Regions from separate parts of the Microtetraspora malaysiensis genome, predicted to be linked through region 2. Evidence: riboswitches for the same ligand, from Rfam matches in the RefSeq annotation. Region 2 holds a riboswitch; the other holds the start of a gene.
What was found. Region 2 has a riboswitch for cobalamin ahead of ACQP1V_RS19650 (energy-coupling factor ABC transporter permease). Riboswitches for the same ligand answer to the same signal wherever they lie in the genome.
Positions count from the first base shown of each region.

Region 1: linked by a shared signal. The riboswitch ahead of ACQP1V_RS13830 (ribonucleoside-diphosphate reductase subunit alpha) and the one ahead of ACQP1V_RS19650 (energy-coupling factor ABC transporter permease) in region 2 are both predicted to bind cobalamin.

Region 1 is NZ_CP191998.1:2,892,808-2,899,796, reverse strand. Features, by position in the region: gene ACQP1V_RS13840 (hypothetical protein) at 1-1,284, shown strand, start outside; gene ACQP1V_RS13835 (ribonucleotide-diphosphate reductase subunit beta) at 1,313-2,308, opposite strand; gene ACQP1V_RS13830 (ribonucleoside-diphosphate reductase subunit alpha) at 2,338-4,608, opposite strand; cobalamin riboswitch at 4,777-5,012, opposite strand; gene ACQP1V_RS13825 (Bug family tripartite tricarboxylate transporter substrate binding protein) at 5,115-6,044, opposite strand; gene ACQP1V_RS13820 (FmdB family zinc ribbon protein) at 6,434-6,742, shown strand; partial or broken gene ACQP1V_RS13815 (AmiS/UreI family transporter) at 6,878-6,989, shown strand, end outside.
Region 2 is NZ_CP191998.1:4,179,975-4,186,963, reverse strand. Features, by position in the region: gene ACQP1V_RS19655 (putative cobaltochelatase) at 1-273, opposite strand, end outside; cobalamin riboswitch at 764-966, shown strand; gene ACQP1V_RS19650 (energy-coupling factor ABC transporter permease) at 1,001-1,678, shown strand; gene ACQP1V_RS19645 (energy-coupling factor ABC transporter substrate-binding protein) at 1,675-2,037, shown strand; gene cbiQ (cobalt ECF transporter T component CbiQ) at 2,047-2,796, shown strand; gene ACQP1V_RS19635 (energy-coupling factor ABC transporter ATP-binding protein) at 2,834-3,670, shown strand; gene ACQP1V_RS19630 (copper resistance CopC family protein) at 3,713-4,354, opposite strand; gene ACQP1V_RS19625 (hypothetical protein) at 4,518-5,189, opposite strand; gene ACQP1V_RS19620 (GNAT family N-acetyltransferase) at 5,360-6,989, shown strand, end outside.

The DNA of each region.
Region 1 (6,989 bases), 1.3 Mb from region 2:
CACCTGCTGAACTGCTACATCCCCGGCGCGGTCTCGCTCAACGACGCGCGCACCGGCGGCGTCCGCTTCCGCGGTTGCGACATCCGCAGGTTCAAGGCCGGCCGGGCGGTGATCGACGGGCTGTTCGACCTGGACGGCTCCACCGTGCACGCCGGAGTGCGCCTGGACAACACCCACGTCACCGGCCAGTTCCGGCTGTCCCGGGCCACGGTCGGCACCCCCGAGGACGTCTCGCGCGGCTCGGAGAGCCACCTCGAGGACACGCGGCTCCCGTACAGCCGGGAGGAGGTGGCGGCGCGCGGGCGGACGCGCGGCGACACGGCGCTGTGGGCGGGCGGCCTGGTCGTGGACGGCGGCGCCTTCCTGCGCGGCGTCCGCAGCACGGGGACGCTGCGCCTGATCGGCGCCCGCTTCAACAGCGGGATCTACCTCCAGCGCTCCGTCATCACCTCGGCCGGGCCGTACGCGGTGCACGCCGACCACCTGCAGGCGACGACGGCCGAGTTCAGCGACGGTTTCACCGCCGAGGGCACGGTGCGGCTGCGCGGGGCGCGGATCTCCGGGGTGCTGTCCTTCCACCGCTCCGTGCTCAGGGCCCCGGAGCGGGCGCTGCACGTGAGCCACATGCAGGTGGACGAGCTGATCCTCACCCCGGCCTCGATCGAGGGGGAGGTCAACCTCGGCTACTCGCGCATCGGCGTGCTGCTCGACCGGCCCGACTCCTATCCGGGGGCGGTCAGCCTCAACGAGGCGACATACGAGTCGCTGCGCGGGCCCGCGCAGCTGTCGGACCGGCTGGCCTGGCTGCGGCAGGACCCCGACGGGTACCGGCCGCAGCCGTACGAGCAGCTCGCCGCGTACTTCCGGCGGATCGGGCACGAGTCGGACGCGCGCCGGGTGCTCCTGGCCAAGCAGCGCGGCCGGCGGCGGACGCTCCGGTTCCCCGGCGTCCTGTGGGGCTGGCTGCTCGACGTCATGGTGGGGTACGGCTACCGCCCGTGGCTGGCCGGGGTGTGGGTGGGCCTGCTGCTGGCGCTGGGCACGGCAGTGTTCTCGGCCCACCACCCCTCGCAGATCGGCCTGGACGAGCGGCGCAGCTTCAACCCCCTGCTCTACACGCTCGACCTGCTGGTGCCCGTCAGCCTGTTCGACCAGCGCGGCGCCTGGGAGCCGGTCGGCTGGACGCAGTGGCTGGCCGGGGGGCTAATCGCGGCGGGCTGGGTCCTCGCCACGGCGCTGATCGCCGGGGCCACGCGCGTGCTGCGGCCGTCCGGGCCGTCGTGAGACGGCCCGGACGGGTCGGCGGGACGGCTCAGAACGCCTCGTCCAGGCTGACGTCGCCCTCGACCGCCACCTGGTAGGCCGAGACCCTCCGCTCGAAGAAGTTGGCCAGCTCCTGGACGTCCTGGAGCTCCATGAAGGCGAACGGGTTGGCGGTGCCGTACCGGAGGGGCAGGCCGAGCCGGGCGAGCCGCCGGTCGGCGACGTACTCCAGGTACTGGCGCATGCTGTCGGCGCTCATGCCGCGCAGGCCGTCCCCGCACAGGTCGCGGGCGAAGGCCAGCTCGGCGGCGACCGCCTCCTCCATCATCCGGGTGACCTGGGCGCCGAGCTCGTCGTCGAACAGGTCGGGCTCCTCGTCCCGGACCGTGTCCACGACGCTGAAGGCGAACTCCATGTGCATGGACTCGTCGCGGAACACCCAGTTCGTCCCGGAAGCCAGGCCGCCGAGCAGGCCACGGGAGCGCAGCCAGTAGACGTACGCGAAGGCGCCGTAGAAGAACAGGCCCTCGATGCAGGCGGCGAAGCAGATCAGGTTCAGCAGGAAGCGGCGCCGGTCGTCCCGGGTCTCCAGGCGGGTCAGGTCGTTGACGGAGTCGATCCACCGGAAGCAGAACTCGGCCTTGTCGCGGATCGACGGGATGTGCTCGACCGCGGCGAACGCCTTGGCCCGCTCGTCCGGGTCGGGCAGGTAGGTGTCGAGCAGCGTCAGGTAGAACTGCACGTGCACGGCCTCCTCGAACAGCTGCCTGCTGAGGTAGAGCCGCGCCTCCGGCGCGTTGATGTGCTGGTAGAGGTTGAGCACCAGGTTGTTGGCCACGATCGAGTCGCCGGTCGCGAAGAACGCGACGAGCCGGTTGATCAGGTGCCGCTCCTGCGCGTCGAGCCGGGCCAGGTCGGCCAGGTCCGAGTGGAGGTCCACCTCCTCGACCGTCCACGTGTTCCTGATCGCCGCGCGGTACCGCTCGTAGAAGTCGGGGTACCGCATCGGCCGGAGGGTCAGGTCCATCCCGGGGTCGAGCAACATCGTCGTCACGCTTTCTTCGGTGGGGGCGGTCACTGGCAGGCTTCGCAGATCTCGGGGTTCTCCAGCGAGCACGCCACCGCCGCCTCGGCCGGGACGGTCTCGGCGTTCGCGAGCACACCGGCGGACGCGGCGGGCACGGTCGCGGGCACGGTGGTCTGGCTGATCCGGGTCGCCGGGCGGGAGCGCAGGTAGTAGGTGGTCTTCAGCCCGGACCGCCAGGCGTAGGCGTACATCGACGAGAGCTTGCCGATGGTGGGCGTCGCCATGAAGAGGTTGAGCGACTGCGCCTGGTCGATGTACGGCTGGCGGGCCGCGGCGAGGTCGATGAGCGCCTTCTGCGGCAGCTCCCAGGCCGTCCGGTAGAGGACGCGCAGCTCGTCGGGGATGCCGGGGACGGCCTGGATGGACCCGTCGGCCTGCTTGATGGCGTCGCGCATCTCCCGGGTCCACAGCCCGAGCGCCTGGAGGTCGGCCACGAGGTAGCGGTTGACCTGGAGGAACTCCCCCGACAGGGTCTCCCGCTTGAACACGTTGGACACCTGGGGCTCGATGCACTCGTAGCACCCGGCGATCGACGCGATCGTGGCCGTCGGAGCGATGGCGATCATCAGCGAGTTGCGCAGCCCGGTCTCGGCGATCTTCGCGCGCAGGGCGGCCCACTCGGCGCCGTTCTCCGCGCGGGCCGCATGGCGGTCCGGATAGTGGTCCGGGTGCAGCACGCCCCGGGCGGCGCGGGTCTCGTCGTAGGAGGGGTGTCGCCCGCGTTCCACCGCGAGGTCGGCGGACGTCCCGTACGCGGCGAGCGCGATCTCCTCGGCGATCCGGGCGGAGAGGGCGAGCGCCTCCGGCGAGTCGAACGGCAGCCGCAGCGCGAAGAACACGTCCGCGAGGCCCATCACGCCGAGCCCGACCGGCCGCCACCTGCGGTTGGCCGCCTCGGCCTCCGGCGTCGGGTAGAAGCCCAGGTCGATGGTCAGGTCCAGGAACCGTACGGCGGTGCGGACCGTGGCGCGCAGCCGGGGCCAGTCCACCGCGCGGGCGCCCGCCGGCCCGGTGGTGAGGTGCGCGGCGAGGTTGACCGACCCGAGGTTGCACACGGCGGTCTCGGCGTCGTTGGTCACCTCCAGGATCTCCGTGCAGAGGTTGGACAGGTGGATGACGTTGTGCGGCAGCGCCGTCTGGTTGGAGGTCCGGTTGGCCGCGTCCTTGAAGGTCATCCAGCCGTTGCCGGTCTGGGCGAGGGTGCGCATCATGCGGCCGTACAGCGTGCGCGCCGGGATCTGCCGGACGTACCGCCCCGCGCTCTCGGCGGCCCGGTAGGCGGCGTCGAACTCCTCGCCCCACAGGTCGGTCAGCTCGGGGACCTCCTTGGGGTCGAACAGCGACCACACGCCGTCCGCCTCGACCCGGCGCATGAACTCGTCCGGCACCCAGTTGGCCAGGTTGAGGTTGTGGGTGCGGCGGGCGTCCTCGCCGGTGTTGTCCCGCAGCTCCAGGAACTCCTCGATGTCGGCGTGCCAGGTCTCCAGGTAGACGCAGGCCGCGCCCTTGCGCCGCCCGCCCTGGTTGACCGCGGCCACGGAGGCGTCGAGCGTGCGCAGCCACGGCACGATGCCGTTGGAGTGTCCGTTGGTGCCCCTGATCAGCGAGCCCCGGGCCCGGATCCGGGTCCACGCGACGCCGATGCCGCCGGCGTACTTGGACAGCCGGGCCACCTGGCCGTACCGCTCGTAGATGCTCTCCAGCTCGTCGCGGGGCGAGTCGAGCAGGAAGCACGACGAGAGCTGCGGGCGGCGGGCGCCCGAGTTGAACAGCGTGGGCGAGCTGGGCAGGTAGGCCAGCGTGGACATCAGCCGGTACAGCTCGGCCGCCTCGGCCACGCCGGACCGGTAGGCCAGGCCGCAGGCGACGCGCAGGAGGAAGTGCTGCGGGCGCTCCAGGACCCGCCGGGTGACCGGGTGCCGCAGCAGGTAGCGGTCGTACACGGTGCGCAGGCCGAAGTATTCGAACCGCTCGTCCGCCGCGTGGTCCACGAGCGCGTCCAGTTCCCCGGCGTGCCGGGCGACGAACGCGGCCAGCTCGTCGTGGACCAGGCCCGCCTCGTGGGTCGCGGCCACGGAGCGGGAGAAGCCGGAGTCGCCGGTCACGCCCTGTCCGGCCGCCTCGTCGGCGATCAGCGCCGCCAGCAGGCGGGCCGCGGCCTTCGAGTTCTCCGGGTCGGTGACGACGCGCGCCGCGGCCTCCTCGATGGCCGCCCATCGGTCCTCGATCCCCGCATCCGCGATCGTGGCCAGTGTCACGTGATCTCCCCTCCCGAGTCGGAACCCCGTCAGGGGCCTCGGCGGGCGGGCATACGCGTCGGAGCGGGCGGGCTCGCGCCAGGGTCGCGCCGGACATGATCAGATCTGGCGCGTCGCTCGTCGGCGGGCCCTCCCTCGAGGCCCGGCACAACACGCGCGGACGTCGGATCCGCGCGCACGTCGCCGGCAGGTCTTCGGACTCGCGGGCGTGGCGCGGCCGGGCCGATGGGTACGGCTCTCGCGCGCCGGTTCTACTGGCCGTCGCTTCCCGGGCCGGCGGGCGGCCCAGTGCTCGTGTGACGGCGGTCGTTCCCGCTCACCGCTGCGGGGCAGTCCCGGACTCACACCGGGTTCCCTCTTGCCTCACCCCAGGCACGGGGTGAACCAGCGACGTGGAGGATCCTACATCTAGTGCCGGTTCTCGCAACCACCACAAGAAATTGTGTCGATACGGGGGACCGGTCCCGGATGGCTCGCGTTCCGCCCGATCGCGCGGGCCGCGGCGATCAGAGGAACCCGAGCTCCCGGAGGACCGTCTTGGCGCGGCGCTGCTCGGTGCCCAGCCACTGGCGGAAGTCGGCGCCGTCGAGGTACATCGGCGTCCAGCCGTTCGCGCGGCAGGCCTCCGCCCAGCCGGGCTGGTCGGCGACGGCACGACACAGGTCGAGCAGCCGCTCCCGCTCCCGCTCGGGGAGACGACCGGCCCCGAGCAGCCCGCTCCAGTTGGCGTAGTGCGTCCGCACACCGGACTCCTTCAAGGTCGGCGCGTCCACGCCGTCCAGGCGTTCCATCGACGAGACGACGAGCGGCCGCACCTGCCCGGACCTGATGGGGGCGGCCAGCTCCGTACGGCCGCCGACCCCGGCGACGACGCTGCCCTCGGCCACCGCGGCGAGCATGTGGGAGAGGTCCGGGAACGCCGCGTAGTTGAGCCTGCGGGCGTCGACGCCCAGCCCCTGGGCGGTCAGCCCGTAGAGCACGTGGTCGAGGCCGCCGGTGTCCCGGCCGGCCAGCCGCAGCCGCCCGGGGTCGCGGATCAGGGCCGCGGCCAGGTCGTCGAAGGTGCGGAAGCGGGAGTGCGGCGCGGTGACCAGCACCATCCACTCCCCGGCGAACCTGGCCAGCGGCGACGTCCGCTCGACCAGGGTGCCGGTCCCGTTCACCGCGGCGAAGTCGACGAGGGCGGAGCCGACGACCATGAGCTCGCCCGAGGCGGGCCTGGTCACGTATCCGGCCAGCGCCCGCGCCCCGGTCTCGCCGCTGCGGGTGCGGATCTCGATCGGCCCGGCGAGCCGCTGCCGCTCGATGAGGCCTTTCAGCTCCCGGGCGAACGGTCCCCCCTGTGTCGCGACCTGGGCGGGGACGAACAACGAGATGGGGCCGCCGGTCCACGGCCGGCGGCTTCCGCAACCGGCGACCAGAGGGAGCAGACCCATCCCCAGAGCAAGAAACGCGCGGCGCCTCACGTCGGTACCCCTCCCCCGAGAGTCCCTGGCACGGCCAGCGTACGACCTGTCACGATTAGTAATGAAATGTCGGAATCCCCGGGAGGATCGACGCGGGAGGGCGGGGGCGCCCGGGGCCCGGAGAATCGCAACCAGGAAATTGGAAAAACCCGCACAGGAAACCCCGAGACACCGCAACACGCGACATTCTCCGAGCAATCAAAACTTCCGCGCAGTTCAACGATTATTGACCAAACCATCGGCGACCAGGCACCACGCTAGACGATCACGATATTTATCGTGACACATAACTTTTTATCTAGGTTGTCGGGGTATGTATGGCCACACTGGGGGCCGTTCGTCCGGTTTAGAGGGTGCGCATGGCGATTTATGAATATCTGTGCCCGGAGTGCGGGCCGTTCGACGTGTCCCTGCCGATGGGGACCGCGCCGCAGGCCCGGAACTGCGCCGCCTGCGGCGGAAAGGCCCGCCGCCGCTACTCGGGACCGAACCTGAGCCGGGTGCATCCGGCGCTGGCCGCCGGACTGGCCGTGGAGGAGCGCAGCAGGGAGGCACCCGAGGTCGTCCGCCGGCCGGACGCGAGGTCCGGCGGCGCGCGCGAGGGCGCCCCCCGCGCGGCCTCCAAGCGGCCGGCCCGGCCGCCGCACCCGGGGCTTCCCCGGCCCTGACCAGCCGCGATCCCGTGCGGTTCCCCGGACGGCACGGCCGGCCCCCGGGACCCGATCCCGCCCCGAGCGAGCCGAACGGAGGCGGCGCCCACCGCGCCCTCGCCGTTTCTCACCGGCGCCAGGAGGTGCGTCCCGATGGGAGATGTCGGACTTCTCTACGTCGGCGCGGTGCTTTTCATGAACGGCCTGATGCTGCTGGGCCTGGTCGAGGCCCGGGCGGCCGCCATTTTCAACCTCTTCGTCGGAG
Region 2 (6,989 bases):
GGCCGGGCGCGACCGGCCCTGCTCGCCCTCGGCGTGGGGGCCGTCCGGGCAGGAGGGATCGGGAGCCGCGGGATCGCACGCGAAGCGGCATCCGGCGACCACGTCGACCGGGGGGAGCTGCGCGGCCAGGGCGCGGACGATCGTCGACTTGGCGGTGCCCTTCTCGCCGCGCACCAGCACGCCGCCCACCCGGGGCGAGACCGCGTTGAGGATCAGCGCCAGTTTGAGGTCGTCGAGCCCCACGACGGCGCTGAATGGATAGGCGGTGATCACATCGGTCCCTTCTCGATGGTCCGGCCGGGCGCGGTCGGCCGCCGCACGGCACGGCGGCGTCGCGGAAGAGCGCGGGATCCGGGACCCCGCGCGGAGGCGCGGGTCAGGAGGCGGTGGCGGTAGGAGGGACGCCGGGCGCGGCGGAGCCGCAGCCGTGATCGTGGTCGTGGGGGCGTGCGATCGCCGACCCGCTCATCGATGCCTCCTTGGGATGACGCGTCCCGCCAGACGAGGACGCGGCGGCCAAGTGACCTGGCTCCCGGAACTCTCGTTCCGGATACAGTGGCGCGACCGCACCGGCATCTCACCGGACTTCCCTCGGACCACCGCGAATCCTCGGGAACGTATCCCGCGCCCATCGCGAGCGTCAACTTCGTCCGTTCTCCGCCCGGCCGGGGGCGTCCGTCCCGGCGCACCCGGCACCGCTGTCGCGGCCACTGTTGCCACCACTGTGCAGTTACCCCGTCTTGTCGATATCGAGAGACCAGGCTTACGCTGAACGCGCCTCGGCAAACGGGAAGTCCGGTGCGCGCCCCATCCGGGACGCAATTCCGGCGCGGCCCTCGCCACTGTGATCGGGAATGCTCTCGCTCATCCGCGTACGCGGAAGCCACTGGGTGCCAGCCACCTGGGAAGGCGAGCGAGATGTGCCAACCCGTCAGCCAGGAGACCGGCCAAGGCGCGGAAACACCATCCACGAGGTGCTGGAAAGGTCGGCGTTTCAATCATGCACATTGCCGAGGGATTCCTCCCTCCGCTCCACGCGGCGGCCTGGACCGTCGCGGCCGCCCCCTTCGTCGTCCACGGTGTCGTACGACTCAATCGGCAGTTGAGGGAGAACCCCGAGGCGAAGCTGCTCCTCGGAGCGTCCGGGGCCTTCTGCTTCGTCCTGTCCGCCCTGAAGATCCCCTCAGTCACCGGGAGCTGCTCCCACCCCACCGGCACCGGCCTCGGAGCCATCCTGTTCCGGCCGCCCGTGATGACCGTGCTCGGCACGATCACGCTGCTCTTCCAGGCCCTGCTGCTCGCCCACGGCGGGCTGACCACGCTCGGGGCCAACGCCTTCTCCATGGCCGTCGTCGGCCCCTGGGCCGGATACGGCGCGTACGCGCTGACCCGGCGGCTCGGCGGCGGGCTGCTCGTCGCGGTCTTCGCCGGCGCCTTCACCGCCGACCTGGTGACGTACTGCGTGACGTCGGCGCAGCTCGCGCTCGCCTTCCCCGACCCGGCCGGCGGCTTCGCCGGGGCGCTGACCAAGTTCGGCGCGATCTTCGCGGTGACCCAGATCCCGCTCGCCGTCAGCGAGGGCCTGCTCACAGTGCTCGTCGTCCGCCTGCTCCGCTCCACCAGCGCGGCCGAGCTGATCCGGCTGCGCGTCCTCAAGGAAGGCCGGGTGGCCTCGTGAAGCGCAACGTCGTCGTCAACCTGCTCCTGCTGGCCGCCGTCGCCGCGCTCGCCGTGCTGCCCCTGGTGATCGGCGCGGGCGACGGGCACGAGGAGCCGTTCGCGGGCGCGGACGCGCAGGCGGAGACCGCGATCGCCGAGCTCGCTCCCGACTACAAGCCCTGGTTCGCCTCGCTGTACGAGCCGCCGTCCGGGGAGATCGAGTCGGCGCTGTTCGCCCTGCAGGCCGCGATCGGCGCCGGGTTCCTCGGCTACTACTTCGGTGTGGCGCGCACCCGGAACCGGTTGCGGCCCGTGTCCGCGGCGGACCTGGCGCCGGGAGCGGACCGCGGCGGGGCGGCCGAGCCCGGCGGCGGGTGAGCTCGCCACGTGCTCGCGATCGACGCCGCCGCCTACCGCAGCCCGTGGCGGCGGCGCCACCCCGCGGCGAAGGCGGTCCTGGCGGGGACGCTGCTCCTGTGCGCCCTGGTGCTGCCGCCCTGGCCGGGCGCCCCGATCACGGCCGCGATCGCCCTCGCCATCGCGCTCGGCTGGGCCCGGGTGCCGCCGCGCGCGTTCCTGCGCTCGGCCCGCGCCCCGCTCGCGTTCATCGTCACCGGCTCGCTGACCTTCCTCGTCAGCGTGGACACGTCCGGGCTCACCTGGGCGCCCGGCGGGGCGGCGCGGGCGGCTGAGGTGATCGGCCGCTGCGTGGCCGCCGTACTCGCCCAGCTCCTGTTCGCCATGACGACGCCGCTCGCCGACGTGCTGCCCCGTCTGGCCCGCCGGCGCGGCCTGGCCGGCCTCGCCGAGGTGGCCGGGCTCGTCTACCGGATGCTGTCCGTCGTGCTGGAGACGGTCGACGCCGTACGGCGGGCCCAGGCGGACCGGCTCGGGGCTCTGTCGTGGCGGGCCAGGTGGAGATCGGTCACGGGGCTGGCCGCCCAGGTCTTCGTCCTGTCCTTCGAGCGGGCGCGGCGCCTGGAGGACGGCCTGCGCGACCGCGGCTACACGGGCGAGCTCGCGGTCAGCGTCGGGCCCCTCCCCCTGCGCGGCCGTTTCCTCGCGCTGGCCCCGCTCCCCGGGGTGGCGGCGGCCGTGCTGACCGTCGCGCTGTCCCTCGTGCCGGGCCTCGGCTGAGGCCGGCCCGTCCCCTCCTCCGAAAGGGATGCCCGCCATGACCGCGGTGCTCGCCGCCGACCGGCTCTCGTACGCGTATCCGGGGTCCGCCCCGGTGTTCTCCGAACTCAGCCTGGAGGTGGCCCGGGGGACCTCCCTCGCCGTGCTCGGGCCCAACGGCGGCGGGAAGACCACGCTGCTGCGCCTCCTGTGCGGGGGGCTGCGCCCGGCCGCGGGCCGGATCCTGCTGGACGGCCGGCCCGTCGCCTACGGCCGCGCCGCGCTCGCCGAGTTCCGCACGCGGGTCCAGTTCGTGCACCAGGATCCGGACGACCAGCTCTTCGCCGCCACGGTCGGACAGGACGTCTCCTTCGGCCCGCTGAACCTCGGCCTGCCTCCGGAGGCCGTCGCGGCGCGCGTGACGTCGGCCCTGGAGGACATGGAGATCCCCTTCCTCGCCGACCGGCCCACCCACCTGCTGTCCTTCGGCCAGCGCAAGCGGGTCGCTATCGCGGGGGCGCTCGCGCTGCGCCCGGTGGTGCTCATCCTGGACGAGCCCACGGCCGGTCTCGACCCGGCGGGCACGGAGGCGCTCCTGGAGACGCTGCGGCGGCTGCAGGCGGACGGCACCACGATCATCGCGTCCACGCACGACGTGGACTTCGCCCACCGATGGGCTCGGGACGCCGCGATCATCGCGCGGGGAGAGCTGCGCGCCGGGCCGGCGGACGCGCTACTCACCGACGCCGCCCTGCTGCGCGCCGCCTCGCTCCGCCCGGCCTGGGGCCCGGCGGTGGGGCGGGCGCTGCGCGCCGTCGGCGGGCTGCCCGCGGACGCGCCCGACCCGCGCAGCCCGGAGGAGGTGCTCGGTCTCCGGCCGGAGCCCCGGCCCTGATCGGAGGCCGAAGCCCGGCCGCGGAGGCCGGGCCCCGCCGGCCTAACCCGCCTCCCCCTGGCCGGGGGACGCTCCCCTGCTGTTACGCAGCCAGATCACGACTCCGACCACGGCCAGGGCGAGGAGGCCGGCCCAGATCCACCCTCCGGCGCCGCGCCCGCCCGCCACGTCCCGGGCGGCCGACGCGGACGGCTGCGCGGCGGGCAGGGTGACCACGGACGGGGTGGTCCCGGGCGTCGGCTCGCTCGCGGCGGCGACGCTCGACGCCGAGATGGAGGCCACCGGTGTGGCCGCCCCGGCCGCGCCCGAGCCGGTCACCGTGAAGGGGATCTCCCCTTCGATGGGGTGGCCGTCCGAGGAGACGACCCGCCAGGCGATCACGTAGCCGCCGGGCGCCAGCGGCGTCGTGACGTCGGCGCGGACCTTGGCCCCTTCGACGATGTGCGGCGCGCCGATCGCGACCGGCTTCCCGGCGCCATCGCGCATCGCGACGACGGGGAAGCGGACCTGGGCGCTGTAGTCGAGCTCGATCGTCGTGAGCTCGGTGACCTCGGCGTTCTCGGCGGGGGTGCTGCTCTTCAGGCTGTCGTGGGCCTGGGCGGCGGTCGTCGCGGCGGTGAGGAAGATCCCGCAGCCGAACGCGGCTATGAGGCCGCCGCGGATGAATCGTGGCAGGAATGCCATCTCTGACTCCATACAAGATCCCGGACGTGGGCCGGAAAACCGGAAAGCGCTCTCGCCGTACGGCGGAGCGGGTGAGCGTCGGGAGCGCCCGGCGGCGGCGGTCCGGCGGAGGCGGCCACGTCGTCCGCACCGCGAAGCGGGGGTCGACGTACGGCCGCGCCGGTCAGCCCTGGGCCGGCGCGGGGCGAAGCGGCGGGCCGCGCCGGTGGATCGCCGCCTCGACCTCTCTGCCGACGTGCGGCCCGGGCTCGGACGGCGGAACGGGACGGGCCAGCGGCGCGAACACCCCGGCCGAGAGGGCGCGGATCCACCGGAGCACGCCCAGGGGGGCAGGGCTCCACAGCCGCAGCATCAGCCACACCGCACGCTCACCGCGATACAGCCACCAACCGGTGGTCACGGCGAGGGCCAGGTGCGCCAGCGACATCCCCTCGTCGAGCTGGCCGGCGGGTCCGGCCTCGGCGAGGGGCGCCGGCACCGGCGGCAGGCCGCCCACGGCCGGCCCGATCTCGGCGACCGGCACGGGCGGGAACGGCACGGGCGGGAACGGCACGGGCGGGAACGGCACCGCGGGCCCGGCCGGAGCGGATCGGGCGAACAGCTCGTGCAACAGGGCCTGGGCGCCGATCGTCGCCGCCAGCACCATCTGGGGGCCGCGCTCGCGGCCGTTCAGCGGGTACGCGACGGCCAGCGCGCCGACCGCGCCGAGCGCCATCACCCCGGGCGAGACCGTGCCGCCGCCGGCGAAGGCGTGCGCGACCGCGGAGACGACGACGCACACCGCCGCGAACACGACGGCTCGCGGCAGGCGCAGGGCCGGCTCCCCGGATGACATGCCAAGCATCCTCCCAGGAGGGGAGGTCGGTGAGAAGCTTGGCCCGCTCGGACGTGGGCCGGCCGCACGGGCGGAGCGGCGGCCTCCCATGGGCCGGAAGGACGAGAGCCCGTGCCGGGCGGGTACAAAGACCCTGTTTGCCATGATTCGTCCACTTAGAGGGTGGAAGCATGAAACGAGCGCCCTCCGGTGAATGCGACGTCCTCCTCCGCGACGGCGGGATCGCCCATCTGCGTCCGCTGCGCCCCGCGGACCGGCCCGCCCTGCACGACCTGGTCGAGCGGACCAGCGAACGCTCCGCGTACCTGCGGTTCTTCAGCGGGGGCCGGGCCTCTGCCCACGTCCACGCCGACCATCTGACCGATCCGGACTACGCCGGCCACGCCCTCGTCGCGCTGATGAACGGCCGGCTGGTGGCGGTCGCCGAGTACGTGACCGACGGCACCGGCGAGACGGCCGACCTCGGCATCCTCCTCGACGACGGCGTGCACGGCCTGGGGCTCGGCACGCTCCTGCTGGAGCACCTGGCCCTGGACGCGGCCGAGGGCGGCGTACGCGAGATGGTCGCCGACGTCCTGGCCGAGAACCGGCCCATGCTCGACGTCGTCCGGGACCTGGGCCTGGAGGTGGGGCGGCGGCACGAGGGCGAGCAGGTGGAGCTGCGGATCGTCCTGCGGCCCACCCGCCGTCTCCTGGCGAAGGTCGAGGAGCGCGCGCACGAGGCGGAGCGCGCGTCGCTGGCCGGGCTGTTCTCACCGGACTCGGTGGCCGTCGTCGGCGCGGGCCGCGACCCGTCGAGTGTGGGCCACCGGGTGCTGCGCAACCTGGTCGAGGGCGGCTTCCCCGGCCCGATCTACCCGATCAACCCACGCGCGGACCGGATCTGCGACCGCACCGCCTACCCGGACCTGGACAGCGTCCCCGGACCGGTCGGGCTGGCGGTCGTCGCCGTGCCCGCGTCGGCCGTGCTCGACGTGGCGCGCGACTGCGCCAAAGCGGGTGTGGGGGACCTGGTCGTGGTGAGCGCGGGCTTCGCCGAGACGGGCGACGCGAAACAGGAGGCGGAGCTGCTGGCGATCTGCCGCGGGGCGGGGATGCGCCTGGTCGGCCCCAACTGCCTGGGCGTCGTGGACACCGGGTCGCAGCTCAACGCCAGCTTCCTGCCCACGGCTCCCGCGCCCGGCCGGCTGGCCCTGATGTCGCAGTCGGGCGCCGTCGCGGTGGCGCTGATCGACCGCGCCGCCGAGGTCGGCCTCGGCCTGTCCGGCTTCGTCTCCGTCGGCAACAAGGCGGACGTGAGCGGCAACGACCTGCTGGAGTACTGGGAGGACGACGACCGGACCGGCGTGATCGGCCTCTACCTGGAGTCCTTCGGCAACCCGCGCCGCTTCGGCCGGATCGCCCGCCGCGTCGGCCGCGCCAAGCCGATCGTGGTGGTCAAGAGCGGCCGCAGCGCCTCCGGCGACCGGGCCGTGCGCTCGCACACGGCGGCCGCGGCGACCCCGGACACGGCGGTGGACGCGCTGCTGACCGGCGCCGGCGTGATCCGGGTGGACACCGTCCAGGACCTGCTCGACACGGCCCGGCTGCTGATCGGGCAGCCGCTGCCCGCCGGCGGCCGGGTGGCGATCGTCGGCAACTCCGGCGGCCCCGAGGCGATGACGGCCGACGCCTGCGAGCGGCTGGGCCTGGAGGTGCCCGAGCTGTCGGCCGAGACGAAGCGGCGGCTGCGCGAGCGGCTGCGGCCGGGCGCCGCCGTGGGCAACCCGGTCGACCTCACCGCCGACGGCGACGCGGACG